One region of the Methylobacterium sp. UNC300MFChir4.1 genome, then DNA from elsewhere that is predicted to be linked to it. Evidence: riboswitches for the same ligand, from Rfam matches in the RefSeq annotation. Region 1 holds a riboswitch; each other region holds the start of a gene.
What was found. Region 1 has a riboswitch for cobalamin ahead of BMY19_RS26790 (methyltransferase domain-containing protein). Riboswitches for the same ligand answer to the same signal wherever they lie in the genome.
Positions count from the first base shown of each region.

Region 1 (4,451 bases):
GGAGAAGATCGTGACGATGCGCCGGGGCGGCTCGGGCAGAACCACTGCCCGGCCGAGGGCGTCGATCAAGTGGACCGGCGCGGCCGACAGCGGGGCTCCCGCGATGCAGAGGGAGACTAGACCTCCGATCGCGGCGCGCATCTCAGAACCGAACCTGGAAGCCGACCTGTACATCGCGGCCCGGCGCCGAGGTGCCGCCGCTTCCGTTGTAGAAGCGCAGGTCGGCGAGCGCCGTCCCGGCCCCGGCCGTGGCGATGAACAGCGGGTGGTAGTTCACGTCGAAGAGGTTGCGCACCTGTACGAACAGCTTCGCGCCGGGCAGCACCTCGACCTCGCTACGCACGTTTACCAGGAAGAATGGGTCCTTGCGCCAGATGTATTCCCGGTAAGGCTCGGCCGCCGGTACAAGCAGGTTCTCCTCGGTATTGTACCACACCGGCCCATTGAGCACCCCTTGGAGTTGGACCGTCCACGGATAGGGCACGTCCGACTGCCCGAAGCGCGTGCCCAGCGCGAGCTGGTAGAGATAGACCCGCTCCACCCGATGGGTGTTGGCCGAGGTGACCGAGAGTGAGCCCTCATCCTTCATGTCGAAATTGTAGTTGCCGTTGACATACGCTTTCCAGCGCCAGACGCCCGGCTCCCAGGCGAGCATGCGCAGCATGTCTGTCTCGTACTGCACCTCGATGCCGCGCACGACCACGTCGCCGGGATTGTTGATGTAGTCGGAGGTGTTGACGTTGCCCGGTCGCGCGCGGGTGATGATCCGGTTCGAGATGATGTTCTGGAACAGGGCGACGTCGAGGCGTGAGAAGGAATTGGTCAGCGTCATGCCGACCTCGATCTGCTCGCTCGTCTCCGGCCGGATGTTGGAATTGCCGAAGACGCGCCCGCCACCCAGCGTGTTGAAGTCGGCGGCGAGTTCGGTCGCCGTCGGTGCTCGGAATCCCGAGGAGGCGCCGACGCGGAAGGCCGCCCAGTCGGTGGCCTTGAAGGTCGCGCCCACCGAATAGGTGGTCGCCTCGTAGGGCCGCGAGCCGTTCACCTGTCCGGTGAGGTAGGGCGTAGGATCGAATCTCGTCGTTCCGAAGGTTTGGCGCACGCCGCCCCGCAGAATCACGCGGTCATCGAACAGGCGCTGCGTGTCCTCCAGGTAGAGGGCGTGGAACTGGTCGGTTTGGTTGTTGTCCTGGGGCGAGACCTGCGCCAGCGGATTGCCCGGCACGCCGACCCGGAAGCGGTCGGAGCGCAGCTGGCTCGTCTCCCAGTCCCAGCCGAGCAGCAGGTCGTTTCCGGCGAACAGGGTGAACCGGGGCTGGAAGCGGGTGCCGGTGATGTCGAGGTAGCGGGTGTTGAAGTCGGCTGCCGTGCCACGAACCGGAAGGCCGGTCCCCCCACGCTGGACCGGCGAGGCCCATTTGAAACGGTCTTCGTCGTTGACGCGGTAGAATTGCGCGAACAGGCTCATACGGCCGTCGTCCGAGCGTCCGGTGTAGCTCGCGTCGAACGAGCCGTTGACGCGGTCGTCCTTGCTGTAAAGGTTGCCACCGGAGCCGCGGAAGCCAACGCCATAGATCCCGTCGCTGCGCAACGTAAAATCGAAGCGGTTGTTCGGGTCGATCTGCAGGCCGAGGCCGCCCGTGATGCCCATGCGGCTCCACTGCGTGTTAGCCATGCGACCGCCGCCAGAACCGGCATAATAGTCGTCGCGCTGGGCACCGGAAACGCCGAGATAGTAATCGAACGGGCCGGCGACGCCGCCGGTCTGCGCCCATCCGTCGGCGAGCCCCCAATTGCCGCCGATGCCCTGGACAAGGGTGCCGGGGGCCGTCCGCCCGGTCTTGAGGATGATGTTGATCACGCCGCCGATGTTCTGGCTGCCGTAGATCACCGAGGAGGGCCCGCGGATGATCTCGATACGCTCGACATCGGCGATAGACAGCTTCGAGAGGTTGGCCGTCCCGGCTCGCCGGCCGTTCATCAGGACGAGGACCTGGCTCTTGAAATCCTTGCCCTGGCCGTCCGTGGCGCCGCCGCGGATGTTGATCGAGGTCTGGCCGGGCGTCCATTCCGAAAAGAAGCCGACGGCGTAGTCCTCCAAAACGCCGGTGATCGACTTGGCGGTCGAGTTCTCGATCATCGACCGGTCGATGACCTGCACCGTCCCGGCAATCTCCGAGCGCGGCTCGGGACGGCCGGTGGCGGTGACGACGAGCTGGTCCAGGCTAACTTCGGCGTTGTCCTGGGCCGCAGCGATGGTCGAGAAAGCACTCCCACAGGCGATCGAGACAACGACGGGCAGCAAGCGGCGGGGCATCACGAGTCGTGTCTCCAAACGAGAAGGGCCGAGGCGCGGGGGACAGAAAGTCGAAGGCCGCCGTCGACGGGGACGGCCTGCGCGGCAAGATGGTCGTGAATCTCGGGGCGACGCGGATCGTCGGGCGGCCAGTGCAAGCGGTCGGCGAGGTAGGCCGACAGGCGTGCGAGATCGGGAGTGACCACGCTGAAGGTCCAGTCCGCCCGGGCGGCGATGGCGGGGCGGTCGCGCGGCGGCAGGCCGCGCAGCACGATCTCGACGCCAGGTGTCTCGTCCTCGTCGTGCCAAGTGCGGGGCAAGCAACCGGCGAGACAGAGGCCGCGCGGTCCGTTCTGAGCCGGTACGACCCAGACGACGCTGCGCCGGGCCCAGTACCGACACCGCGCGAGGAATTCCGCCGCGTCAGTCAGAGGCGCCGGCATGTTCGCAGCGAGCACCGTATCCGCGCATGCCGGCGGAAGATCAGCCCGCCTCCAATCCGCTTCAATCAGCCGTGGCGGAGGGATGAGGGTGCGAAGCCGCTGCTGCATCGCGGCGGCGGGCTCCACCGCGATCCATGACGCGCTGGGATTTCTGATAGCTTGCCCGAGCTGACCGCCTCCTGCGCCGATATCGAGCAGATCCCCGATCCGCGACACCGCCGCCCTCAGCAAGAGAGCGAGCTTGGCGACGTAATCGGACCCGTCGATCCCGGCTGCGTACAGTTCAAGGGGATCAAGGCGCGCCTCCTCGGGCGAAGGGGCGGCGGCCGCGTTCAACTTCCGTATTGGGCTCAACGGTCCTTCCCCGAACCTTGGGGAGGGAGCCGCACACGGACGCAATGCGGAGACAGCATTTCGCTGCCCACATGCGACCCGTCAGGACACCCCGCCCGCGAGACATGTCGTGGTCAGGGCAGGTCTCCTGGCTCGCGGGTCGCGGCCATCCGTCTGGTCTTCCCGGTGAAACCTCACCAGTGACGCCGATCGACGGATAGCTCGCCGCTGACAGTTGCGGGGGCAGCTCCGGCATGAGCGCCGAAGCGCCGCACCGGATTCCCTCTTAGCTCGCCACCTTGTGATGGCGAGAACCTTGACCATTCGCCACAAGCCTGGGCGCAGCACCGTTGTCAATGACGCGTTTGCAACGTGACGGAATAGATTTGCACGATCGCGGAGAATTTCGGCAGGGTAACGACGCGCTTTCCCGGTCAAGATATAGATCCGCGTCGCGCCGAATTATGCGCAGAAATCGCTACCTGATACCGACAGGCACCAAGTCGATGACTGCGCAAACCGCGCAGAACGCCGGAGACGAGGTCTCTCGTTCCCGGTGCTTATGACCGAGGTGCCGCGCTGGACGGAGATTCAATCGGCGCAAAAGTCTCTGCGCGTCCGCCGACGTCCAAATGACGCCGCCGCGCGGCTTTCTCACGGCGCGGCGTGTCAACTCGATCGCGACGGCCTGGGCGCTGCGTCCCTGGTCGCGCATGATCGCTTCCAGCACCGGAGTGATGCCGGCGACGTAGCGCTGCGCGCGGGCCGATCCGGCACGACGCCCGGCATCGCCCCGGGTCGGACCGGGCGCGACGGAGATCGAACCCCGGGCACGCATCAGAACCGCCCGGCGATAGTGAGGCGTACGGCTGTCGGTTCGACAGGATGGAGGACGCGGTCGACAAGTCCCTCGGCCGGTTCCCCGGGCAGGCGGGAGACGTAGGCGTAGGTGATCTGGTCCGACTTGCTGTTCGTCAGGTTCAGCACGTCCAGCGAGACGCTCACGCCATTCTCGAAATTGTAGCCGACCCGACCGTTGAGTAGCGCGGTCGGACGCGAGCGGATCGAGTTGTCCTCGATCAGCGGGCGCGGCCCGAAATACCGGAAGCGGAGCGAGCCGAACCAGCCCAATGGCTGGCCGAAGGTTACGCCCGCCGAGGCGATGGTCGTCGGCGCTTCCGGCACCCGATTTCCGACGGGGTCGTAGTCCGAGAAGCGGGCGTTGGTGATCGTCAGGTCGCCCTCCAGCGACAGCCACGGTGTCACCGTGTAGCGGTTCGTCCATTCGACGCCGAAGCGGCGGGTCGGGCGGCTCGGCTCGGTGGTACCGGTGTCGCCCTGGAACAGGTTCTCCGACGCGAAATCGAGCCGGAACAGGG
Region 1 is NZ_FOCS01000031.1:17,522-21,972, forward strand. Features, by position in the region: gene BMY19_RS26780 (ABC transporter substrate-binding protein) at 1-141, opposite strand, end outside; gene BMY19_RS26785 (TonB-dependent receptor) at 143-2,317, opposite strand; gene BMY19_RS26790 (methyltransferase domain-containing protein) at 2,317-3,075, opposite strand; cobalamin riboswitch at 3,193-3,406, opposite strand; gene BMY19_RS26800 (TonB-dependent receptor) at 3,910-4,451, opposite strand, start outside.

Region 2 (4,451 bases), on a different contig from region 1:
CGGCGCGTGACGTAGGAGAGGCCGAAATCCCCTTGCAGGGCGCGCCACAGCCAATCGAGGTATTGGACGACGAATGGTCGGTCGAGGCCGAGCAGGATGCGTGCGTCGGCGAGGGCGGCGTCGGTGGGAGGTATCTGCGACAGGCGCAGGTAGTCGAGGGCCGGGTCGCCCTGGCCAAGCCGCAGCATCACGAACACGAGGATCGACACGCCGAGCAGCATCGGCGGGATCAGTGCGAGGCGGGCGGCGATGAAGCGGAGCATCGGCGTGGCGGTCATCGGGCTGCCGGCCGCATGGCAGCGAGGGGGATCTCGTTGATCGTCGCGCCGAAGCCGACGTCCGTTATCGAGGTACGATGAACCTCGATGGCCACGGCGTGAGAGATCGGCAGGTAGATTGCGGCCTCGTGCAGTGTGGTCAGCAGCTTGGCATAGAGCCGTCGGCGCTCGGTCTCGTCGGTCGTGGCGAGCACTTCCGCGATGGTCGCGTCGATGCCCGGCTTCTCCGGCAGCCCGACCTGCGCCTGATAGTCTGCGTGTGACGGGGTGCGCATCGAACTGATGAAAGAGGCGGGATCGTAGGGCGGCCCCCAGGTCTCGCCGAAGATCAGGCCAAAGCGGCCATCCTTCTGGCGGGCCAGGATCGAACTCTCCTCCTCGCCGATCAGCCGGACGTCGATGCCCACGCGGCTAAGATCGGACTGGAGAACCTCGGCAATCGCGCGCTGCTGGGCGTTGGTCCCGACGAAATCGACCTCGACGGCGAGGCGGCGTCCGTCCTTTGCACGCACGCCGTCGCGCCCGAGCGTCCAGCCGGCCGCGTCGAGCATGCGGGAGGCCGCGCCCCGGTCGAAGCCATAGGGCTTCAGCCCGACGTCGGCGTACGGCACGCGCGGCGCGAATAGGAAATCGGCTCGTGGCTCGATCCCGTCGAGCACCGTCCGGACCAGCGTATCCTTGTCGACGGCATGGTTGATGGCGAGGCGGACCGCCCGATCATCGGTCGGGAAGCGCGCGGAGTTCATCGCCAGTACCCGGGTCGCCAGTGGCGGCGAGACCGCTGCGGCGAAGTTCGAACCCATTTGCCGGAGCCGGACGAAGGCTTCTGAAGGAATCTGCCCGGCCGCGCCGTAGACGAGGTCGATCTCACCCGTCTGCAGGGCCATGACGCGGGTGTTGGGATCGGGGACGACCTTTACGACGAGCCGGTCGAAGATGGGTCTCCGGCCCCAGTAGCCCGGATTGCTCTCGAACGTGTCAAAGACACCGAGCTGGGTGTCGACGAGCCGCCACGGCCCCGTGCCGACCGGCCCCCTGATGCCGACGGCCGTCGTACCGCCGGGGCCCAGGGCGCTCGGAGACAGGAACCGGAAGGGCCGCGGCAGGGAGAGTTCGAGTAGCGTTGGGTAGTGCGGCGCCTTCAGGACGAGGCGGAACGCCAGAGGCCCGACAACTTCAGTGCGCTCGATCTGCTGGACGAGATCGAGCCACGCGTGCCGCTGGCGGTTTGCCAGGATCGCGTCGAAGTTCGCCTTGACCGCGGCCGCGTCGAAGGGCGTCCCATCGCTGAAGGTGACGCTGGGGCGCAGGGCGAAATCGTAGGTCCGCCCATCCTCGGAGATGGTCCACGAGGTCGCTAGCCAGGGCTCGACCGATCCATCTCCGCGGTACTTCACCAAAGGCTCGTAGACGCTCGCCTGCGCGAACATCTGGTTGGGCGCGTAGAGGTGCGGGTTCAGCGGTCCGACGTTCGAGGGCCACGAATAGGTGAGTTGCCCGGCTGCTGTCTGGAGCGGTCCGAGGAAGCTTGCCGCCATCGCGGCGACGGCGAGGGTCGCCAACTTGATCATGTATCGGCCGCGGTATGAGGATCGCTGCAGAACGTCATACACTGCCCAAGCTTGACCGTGAACCGCATCCTACAAGGCAATCACCTCGACCGAAGATCGGACGACCATTGCTGAGGTGTTCAGCGTGCCCAACCTCTCCTGTGCGAGCGCGGCAGCCGTTCGTCGCTTTGCGAGGGTGTGACTTCGAGACGGATTGGCGGAAATCCAACCTGTCTTGACATCGACCGACGCCTCAGACGCCACACATCTGAACAACGTGTTTCCGTGCGTTGACGGATGGACACACCGCAGCTTAGCTTGGTCGAGACGGTTCCCCTCGGGGATCAAAAGGGAACGCGGTGAAGTCAGGCCCGTGAGGGCTCGGCCGATGCCGCGGCTGCCCCCGCAACTGTAAGCGGCGAGTCCTTCATCACGACGTCACTGGGCGGCCTCGCCCGGGAAGACGATGAGAGGGCGGTGACCCGCGAGCCAGGAGACCTGCCGTCAGCCGTGGTCACACGCGGAGCTTGCCGGGCGGGGTGTCCTGGGAGGTGTCGCGGCGTCGTGGTTCCTTGGAGGACGCGACCGCCGAGGCCTCGTTCGCGGTGACGTGCCACAGCCGTCCCCCGAGGCCGCCCCGTGTCCTGTTCCGTCCCCTCCGCGCTCCGGCGCACGCTGGCGCCGTCCTGCGCGGCATCCGCGCTGCTCGTCTCCATTCCCGCCCTCGCGCAGCAGGTCGCCGCGCCCTTCGCCGATGCCCAGGGAGGCGCGCAGGCCGCAGTCGCCCTTTCCGAGATCTCGGTCTCAGCCACCGGCGTGCCGACGCCGATTGCCAGCACGGGATCGAGCGTGACCGTGCTCACCGACCGCCTGCTTCAGGAGCAGCAGCGCCGGACGGTGCCGGATGCCCTGCAGCAGGTGCCCGGCCTCAACGTCGTGCAGACCGGCGGCTCCGGCGGTCAGACCTCGGTCTTCATCCGCGGCACCAACTCGAACCACGTGAAGGTCCAGATCGACGGCATCGACGTCAACGACCCCTCGACCCCAAACCGCGCCTTCGATTTCAGCCAGTTGCAGACCTACGACCTTTCGCGGATCGAGGTGCTGCGCGGGCCGCAGAGCGGCCTCTACGGGGCCGACGCCATCGGCGGCGTCATCTCCGTCGTGACCAAGCGTGGCGAAGGACCGGCTCGGGCAACGGCGACGGTCGAGGGCGGCTCGTTCGGAACCTTCAACCAGTTCGGCAACATCTCGGGCTCGGAGGGGATCTTCGACTACTCGGTGTCGGTCGGCCACATCCGGCAATCCGCCGTTCAGGTCACCCCGTTCGAACTGCTGCCCCGCGGCGTGCCGCTGCGGACGGCCTTCACCGACATCAAGACGGTATCGACCAAGCTCGGGGCGCAACTCACCGACGAGTTCCGGCTCAACTACGTCCTGCGCTTCTCCGACAGCGCTTATCTCGACCAGGCTGACGGCGGCTTCCCATACGTGCTGCTTCCGTACCGAAACCTCAATGACCAACAGCAACTGATCATGAGGGGCGAGGCCGAGTGGACGCCGGTGCCGGGCTTCCACAACGTCTTCGGGGCGAACTACTCGAAGTTCGACCGCCTGTTCGCGGGCCCGCTGGATCCACTCGCGCCGCCGACGCCCACCACCTACCTCGGCGAGCGAACCCGGTTCGACTACCGCGGCGACTGGCAGGTCTCACCCGGCAACCTCGTGCTGTTTGGGGCCCAGCGCGAGGATGAGCGCTTCGAAACGACCGGCATCGACCGATCCAACGGCAACACCGCCGGCTTCGCCGAGCTACAGACGACGCCCTTCGCGGGAGCCGCGCTGGTCGCCAACATCCGCCACGACGCGAACGACCAGTTCGGCGGCGCGACCACCTACCGGGTGGCGCCGAGCTACATCGTGCCCGGCACCGGGACCCGCCTGAAGGGCAGCGTCGGCACGGGCTTCAAGCCGCCGACCCTGAGCCAACTCTATCAGGACTACCCGGGCTTCCGCTTCTTCGGGAACCCAAACCTGCGGCCGGAGGAGAGCTACGGCTTCGACGGGGGCTTCGAGCAGCCGCTGTTCGATGGGTTCATGACCGTGGGCGCGACCTACTATCAGACCGACTTCAAGAACCTGATCCAGACGGCCTACTATCCGACCTTTTCCACCAACGTGAACGTCGGCCGTGCGACCGCCTACGGCACCGAGAGCTTCGTCGCCCTGCGTTTCAATGAGTTCTGGAGCGGGCGGCTGGACTGGACCACCACGGTGACGAAGGACGAGATCGCCCACCAAGAGCTGCTGCGCCGGCCACGCAACAAGGTCAGTGCGACCGCAATCTGGAACCTGATGCCGGGCCTGACCATGACCGGCACGCTCATCGTGCTGGGGTCGTTCGTGGACGGAAACCGCGACTTCTCCGTGCCCCGCCTGAAAGCCCCCGGCTTCACGCTGGTGAACCTCTCGGTCAACTACGCCTGGAGCGAGACCCTCACGGTGTTCGGGCGGATCGATAACCTGTTCGACCAGCGCTACCAGAACCCGACCGGCTTCCAGGGGCCGGGGCTCGCCGTCTACGGCGGCGTCCGCATGACATCGTTCTGAGGTCGCGGATGCC
Region 2 is NZ_FOCS01000019.1:105,475-109,925, reverse strand. Features, by position in the region: gene nikB (nickel ABC transporter permease subunit NikB) at 1-263, opposite strand, end outside; gene nikA (nickel ABC transporter substrate-binding protein) at 275-1,816, opposite strand; cobalamin riboswitch at 2,140-2,349, shown strand; gene BMY19_RS22570 (TonB-dependent receptor plug domain-containing protein) at 2,468-4,438, shown strand; gene BMY19_RS22565 (ABC transporter substrate-binding protein) at 4,447-4,451, shown strand, end outside.
Region 2: linked by a shared signal. The riboswitch ahead of BMY19_RS22570 (TonB-dependent receptor plug domain-containing protein) and the one ahead of BMY19_RS26790 (methyltransferase domain-containing protein) in region 1 are both predicted to bind cobalamin.

Region 3 (4,451 bases), on a different contig from region 1:
CCACGAGGCGCATCGGCTTGCCCGCGACCTCGGCGAATCCCTTGATGCGCAGGACGCCGGCGGCCTCGGCCGCCGCCTCGACCCGGGCCGCGAGATCCCCCGCGGTCACCGCCGGGCGCACCGGCAGCGCCACGGTCTCGAAATCGTCGTGGTCATGGTCCTCGCCCTCGCCGTGATGCGAGGGGCGGGCGTCGAGATCGTCCTCGGCGGCCGCGCCGAGGCCGAGCAGCACCCGCGGGTCGATGGCGCCGTTCTCGGTCTCGACCACCTTCACGGCGCGGGGCAGGTGCCCCTCGACCTCGGCGCGGACCCGCGCCCGCGTCGCGGCGTCGATCAGGTCGGCCTTGTTGACGACCACGAGGTCGGCGCAGAGGAGCTGGTCCTCGAACACCTCCTCCAGGGGGTTGTCGTGGTCGACCGACTGGTCGGCGGCGCGCTGGGCCGCGAGGGCCTCCGGATCCTCCGCGAAGGCGCCCGAGGCCACCGCCGGGCCGTCGACAACCGCGACCACTCCGTCGACGGTCACCCGCGAGCGGATCGCCGGCCACTGGAACGCCTGGACCAGCGGCTTCGGCAGGGCGAGGCCGGAGGTCTCGATCAGGATGTGCTCCGGCGGCTCGGCGCGGCCGAGAAGGGTCTCCAGCGCCGGCACGAAATCGTCCGCGACCGTGCAGCAGATGCAGCCGTTCGGCAGCTCGACGATGGCGTCCTCGGTGCAGCCCTCGACGCCGCAGGCGGCCAGGAAGGACTTGTCGAAGCCGATATCACCGAACTCGTTCACCAGGATCGCGAGGCGGCGCCCCTTGGCGTTCTCGACCACGTGGCGGACGAGGGTCGTCTTGCCGGCCCCGAGGAAGCCGGTGACGATGGTGCAGGGGATCTTGTTCACGAGGGTCATTCCGCGGGCTCCAGGGTGCCGGCGGGGACCGGGCGGGGTTCTGGGAAAGGGGGAATGCGGGCGATCACGCCCTTGCGGAACGCCTCCGGACGCTCGCGCCAGGGCACGATGCCGTCCGGGGTCGCCGCGTAGGCCGCGAGCCCGCCGAGGATGATCTCGGCCGAGGCGGCCGGATCCATGTCGCCGTAGACGTAGGTCCAGCGGTCGGCCGCGGCGACCGCCACGGTGCAGGGCCGCTTGCAGACCGAAAGGCACTCCACCGCCTCGACCCGCAGGTCCGGCGTGGCGCCGCTCCGCGCTCGAAGCGCCTCCAGCAGGCGGGCCCCGGCGCGGGGCCCGTCGGGGTCGTCGTCCGGCCGGCGGCAGGTGGTGCAGACGTAGAGAACGGTCTCAGGCACGGGCCGCTCCCCGATCCGCGCCGCGGGCGAAGGCCTGCCACGCCCAGCCGAGCCCCAGCCCGATCAGGATCCAGAACACGAAGCTGATGGCGAGCGACCGCGCGGCGAATTGCGCGGCGAGCGCGGCCGGAAGTTCGGACGCGGCCTCGGGCGCCTGCGGGGCACCGACGACGTGCGGCGCGATGATCAGGACGAGCCCCCCGAGGATCGTGATCAGCGCGCGGCGAATCGTGATCAGGTAGAGCCCCATGCCGGTCGCCGCGGCGGTCATCACCCACCACGCCTGCCGCGTCGCGAGCGGGGCCGCCGCGCTGCCGGGCAGTTCCGGCGGCAGGCCGAGACCCGGCGCGAGCGCGACGCTGGCGAAGGCGGCCACCGCGAAGGCGAGGCCGACCTGCGGCGTGGGTTCGCGGCTGCAGGCGAGCATCACCGCGCCGAGCAGCAGCGCGTAGCCGACGCCGCCCACGAGTGTCGCGAGCCCGGTGAAGGCCATCCGCGGCAGGCCGGGCGCGGGCTGCCATTCCGGCGCGGCGTCGGGCGCGGCGTGGTCGTGCCCGGCATGGGCGAGCACGATCGGGAACGCCTTGATCGGGAGCGCCTTGGCAGCCCGGTTCGGCGCCTCCTGCTGCTCGTAGCGCTCGGCCGCGACGATCAGCGGCGAGGTCAGCGTGAGTTCGAGGCCCGTCACGATGGCAGCCGCGAAGAAGCCGGCGGCGAGGGCCGCCGACAGGAGCCGGATGATCATCCCTGGTCCGGGGACGTCAGTGGCAGGGGAAGTTCTGGGTGTGCCGGAAATCGTGCGCCGCGTTGTGGAGCGCGATCGCCGGCGAGAAGCCCGCCATGAACAGCAGGCCGAGGCCCAGCACGGCCGCGAGTGCGACGGCGATCGGGCGCTCCGACGCGCGGGTGCCGGCGGCGATGGGGGCGAGGGTTTGCGTCGTCATCAGAAGCGTCTCCAGCCGCCCCACCGGCGGCATTGCGGGATCCTGTCGCGACGGCAGGTCTCCTGGCTCGCGGCTCGGCGCGCCCACCGCCTTCCCGGATCGCTCCGGTGGCGCTTGGCGGGCGCTCGCCGCTCACAGTTGCGGGGGCAGCCGCGGAATCGGGGCTTCAAACCCCTCACCGCATTCCCTTTTCACCCCGTCTCCGGGGCACCGTCGCCCGGCCGTTGTAGACGCATGACCGCCGGGACACAACGGAGCGGCGCCGGATCGCGGCCGTTTCCCGCGCCCGCCCCGCGATCGGGGCGGGCTTGACGGCCGCGCCCCGGAGCGGGCACCGCCGCACCCGATACCCGCCCGGCCCCGGCGCGGGCGCTGAACTCTCGGAGACCCGATGGCCCCGACAGACGATCCGACCCCGGTTCTCGTCGATCTCGCGGCCGGCCGTGAGCCGCGGATCGTCTCCGATGCGGGCACGGGAACGACGTGGCTCGAGGTCGACCTCGGCGGCCGCTTCCCGATCCATTCCGTCGCCCTGCGGCCGGGGGAGGGGGCGGTTCCCGCGGAGCCTGGCGACGTCGCGGTGGCGGTCTCGCAGGACGGCGTGACGTGGGCCGAGCCGGACCTTGCCGGCTGGACCGCGACCCCGGACGCCCTCGTCGCCGCGATCGTCCCCGACGAGCGGGCCTGGGCGCGCGCGGTCCGGATCGCCGCGCCTGAACCGGCCCGGATCGCCGGCATCGGCATCCGCGCCGACGAGGCCGCGGTCGACCTGATCGCGCTGCGGGCGATGCTCGGCCTCGACGTGACGCTCCTGAACGAGACGCCCGGCGCCAACGTCTACGTCACCTACGCGCTCCAGTCGGCGCCCGACCGCGCCAGCCATGCCCTGGTCGGCCTGTCGCTGTTCGAGAACGGCGCCTTCGGCAACTGCCTCGTCCAGTACATCATCGCGGTGACGATCGCGAAGGCGCTCAACCTGAAATACATCAAGGTGCCCAAGGTCGACCGCAGCAAGGTGATCTTCCTGACCGAGCGGCTGACCTGCGACGGCCTCACCTTCATCCCGCCGGACGAGCCGCTGCCGGCGGACGGCTACTTCCTGTCGGGCCTGTACTTCGACCCGACGCAGTTCGAGCGCGTGACCGCGCTGCGGGGGCCGACGGATTCGCGCGCGATCGTGCAGAGCGTGATCCGGCCGCTGTTCAACGGCCTGCCGAAGAGCTTCCCGGTGAAGCCCGACGACCAGCTCCTGATCCACATCCGGTCGGGCGACATCTTCAGCACCTGGGTCGATCCGCACTATCCGCAGCCGCCCTTCGCGTTCTACCGGATGGTCATCGGCCGGCTCCTGGCCGAGGGCCGGATCCGCTCGGTCAAGCTCGTCTTCGAGAACAGGCTGAACCCGGTCATCGCCGAGGTGGAGGCGTACGCGGAGCGGCGCGGATTGCCGGTGGAGATCCAGAGCGAGTCGCTGATCTCCGACGTCGCGGCGCTCGTGAACGGCCGCTACCTCGTCTTCGGGCTGGGGACCTTCGGGCCGGGGATCTGCCACCTCTCGGACCACGTCGAGCAGGTCTTCTACTTCGCGTCGAACTGGCCGCAGGGCTTCCAGTCGATCCCCACCATCGGGAAGGTGGTCGAGGTCCGCGATCTCGAGGGCCGCTACATGAAGGTCGGCGAGTGGCAGAACACCGACGCGCAGCGCCGGACGATGGTGGATTACCCGGCCGAGGCCCTCGCCTTCGACGACGCGTGACCGGCGCGGTGGGCCTGAGGCGCTACGGCGCGGTCCTGAGATGCTCGGCGGGGGCTCCGGCCGGCCGGGTCGAGCCGGCGTCGCGCACCTTCAGGGCGTCCGTGTACATCCGCTCCACGTCCGTCCGGAAGGCGGCGCGCGAATCCGGACGCGTGTAGAACATGTGCCCGCCCGGATAGACCGCGAGGCTCAGGCGGCCGGCGGCGTAGGCCGGGACCTGCGCCAGCAGGAGCTTCGAGGCGAAGTAGGGCGTCACCAGGTCGGTGAAGCCGTGCGCCACGAGGACGCGCAGGTTCCCGTCGAGCGCCAGATCGCCCTTCAGGTTCGACAGGACCTCCGGGGCCTGCCGGCCCGAGCCCCAGTTCCAGCCGCGATTGACGGCGTTGTTCAGGAGCTCGTAGCGCATGTTGGTCACCGGCCATTTCAGCGTCCGCGCGTAGAGGTCGAGCATCGCG
Region 3 is NZ_FOCS01000001.1:665,315-669,765, forward strand. Features, by position in the region: gene cobW (cobalamin biosynthesis protein CobW) at 1-898, opposite strand, end outside; gene BMY19_RS03220 (DUF1636 domain-containing protein) at 895-1,296, opposite strand; gene BMY19_RS03225 (CbtA family protein) at 1,289-2,041, opposite strand; gene BMY19_RS03230 (CbtB domain-containing protein) at 2,058-2,240, opposite strand; cobalamin riboswitch at 2,275-2,470, opposite strand; gene BMY19_RS03235 (discoidin domain-containing protein) at 2,632-3,996, shown strand; gene BMY19_RS03240 (S10 family peptidase) at 4,019-4,451, opposite strand, start outside.
Region 3: linked by a shared signal. The riboswitch ahead of BMY19_RS03230 (CbtB domain-containing protein) and the one ahead of BMY19_RS26790 (methyltransferase domain-containing protein) in region 1 are both predicted to bind cobalamin.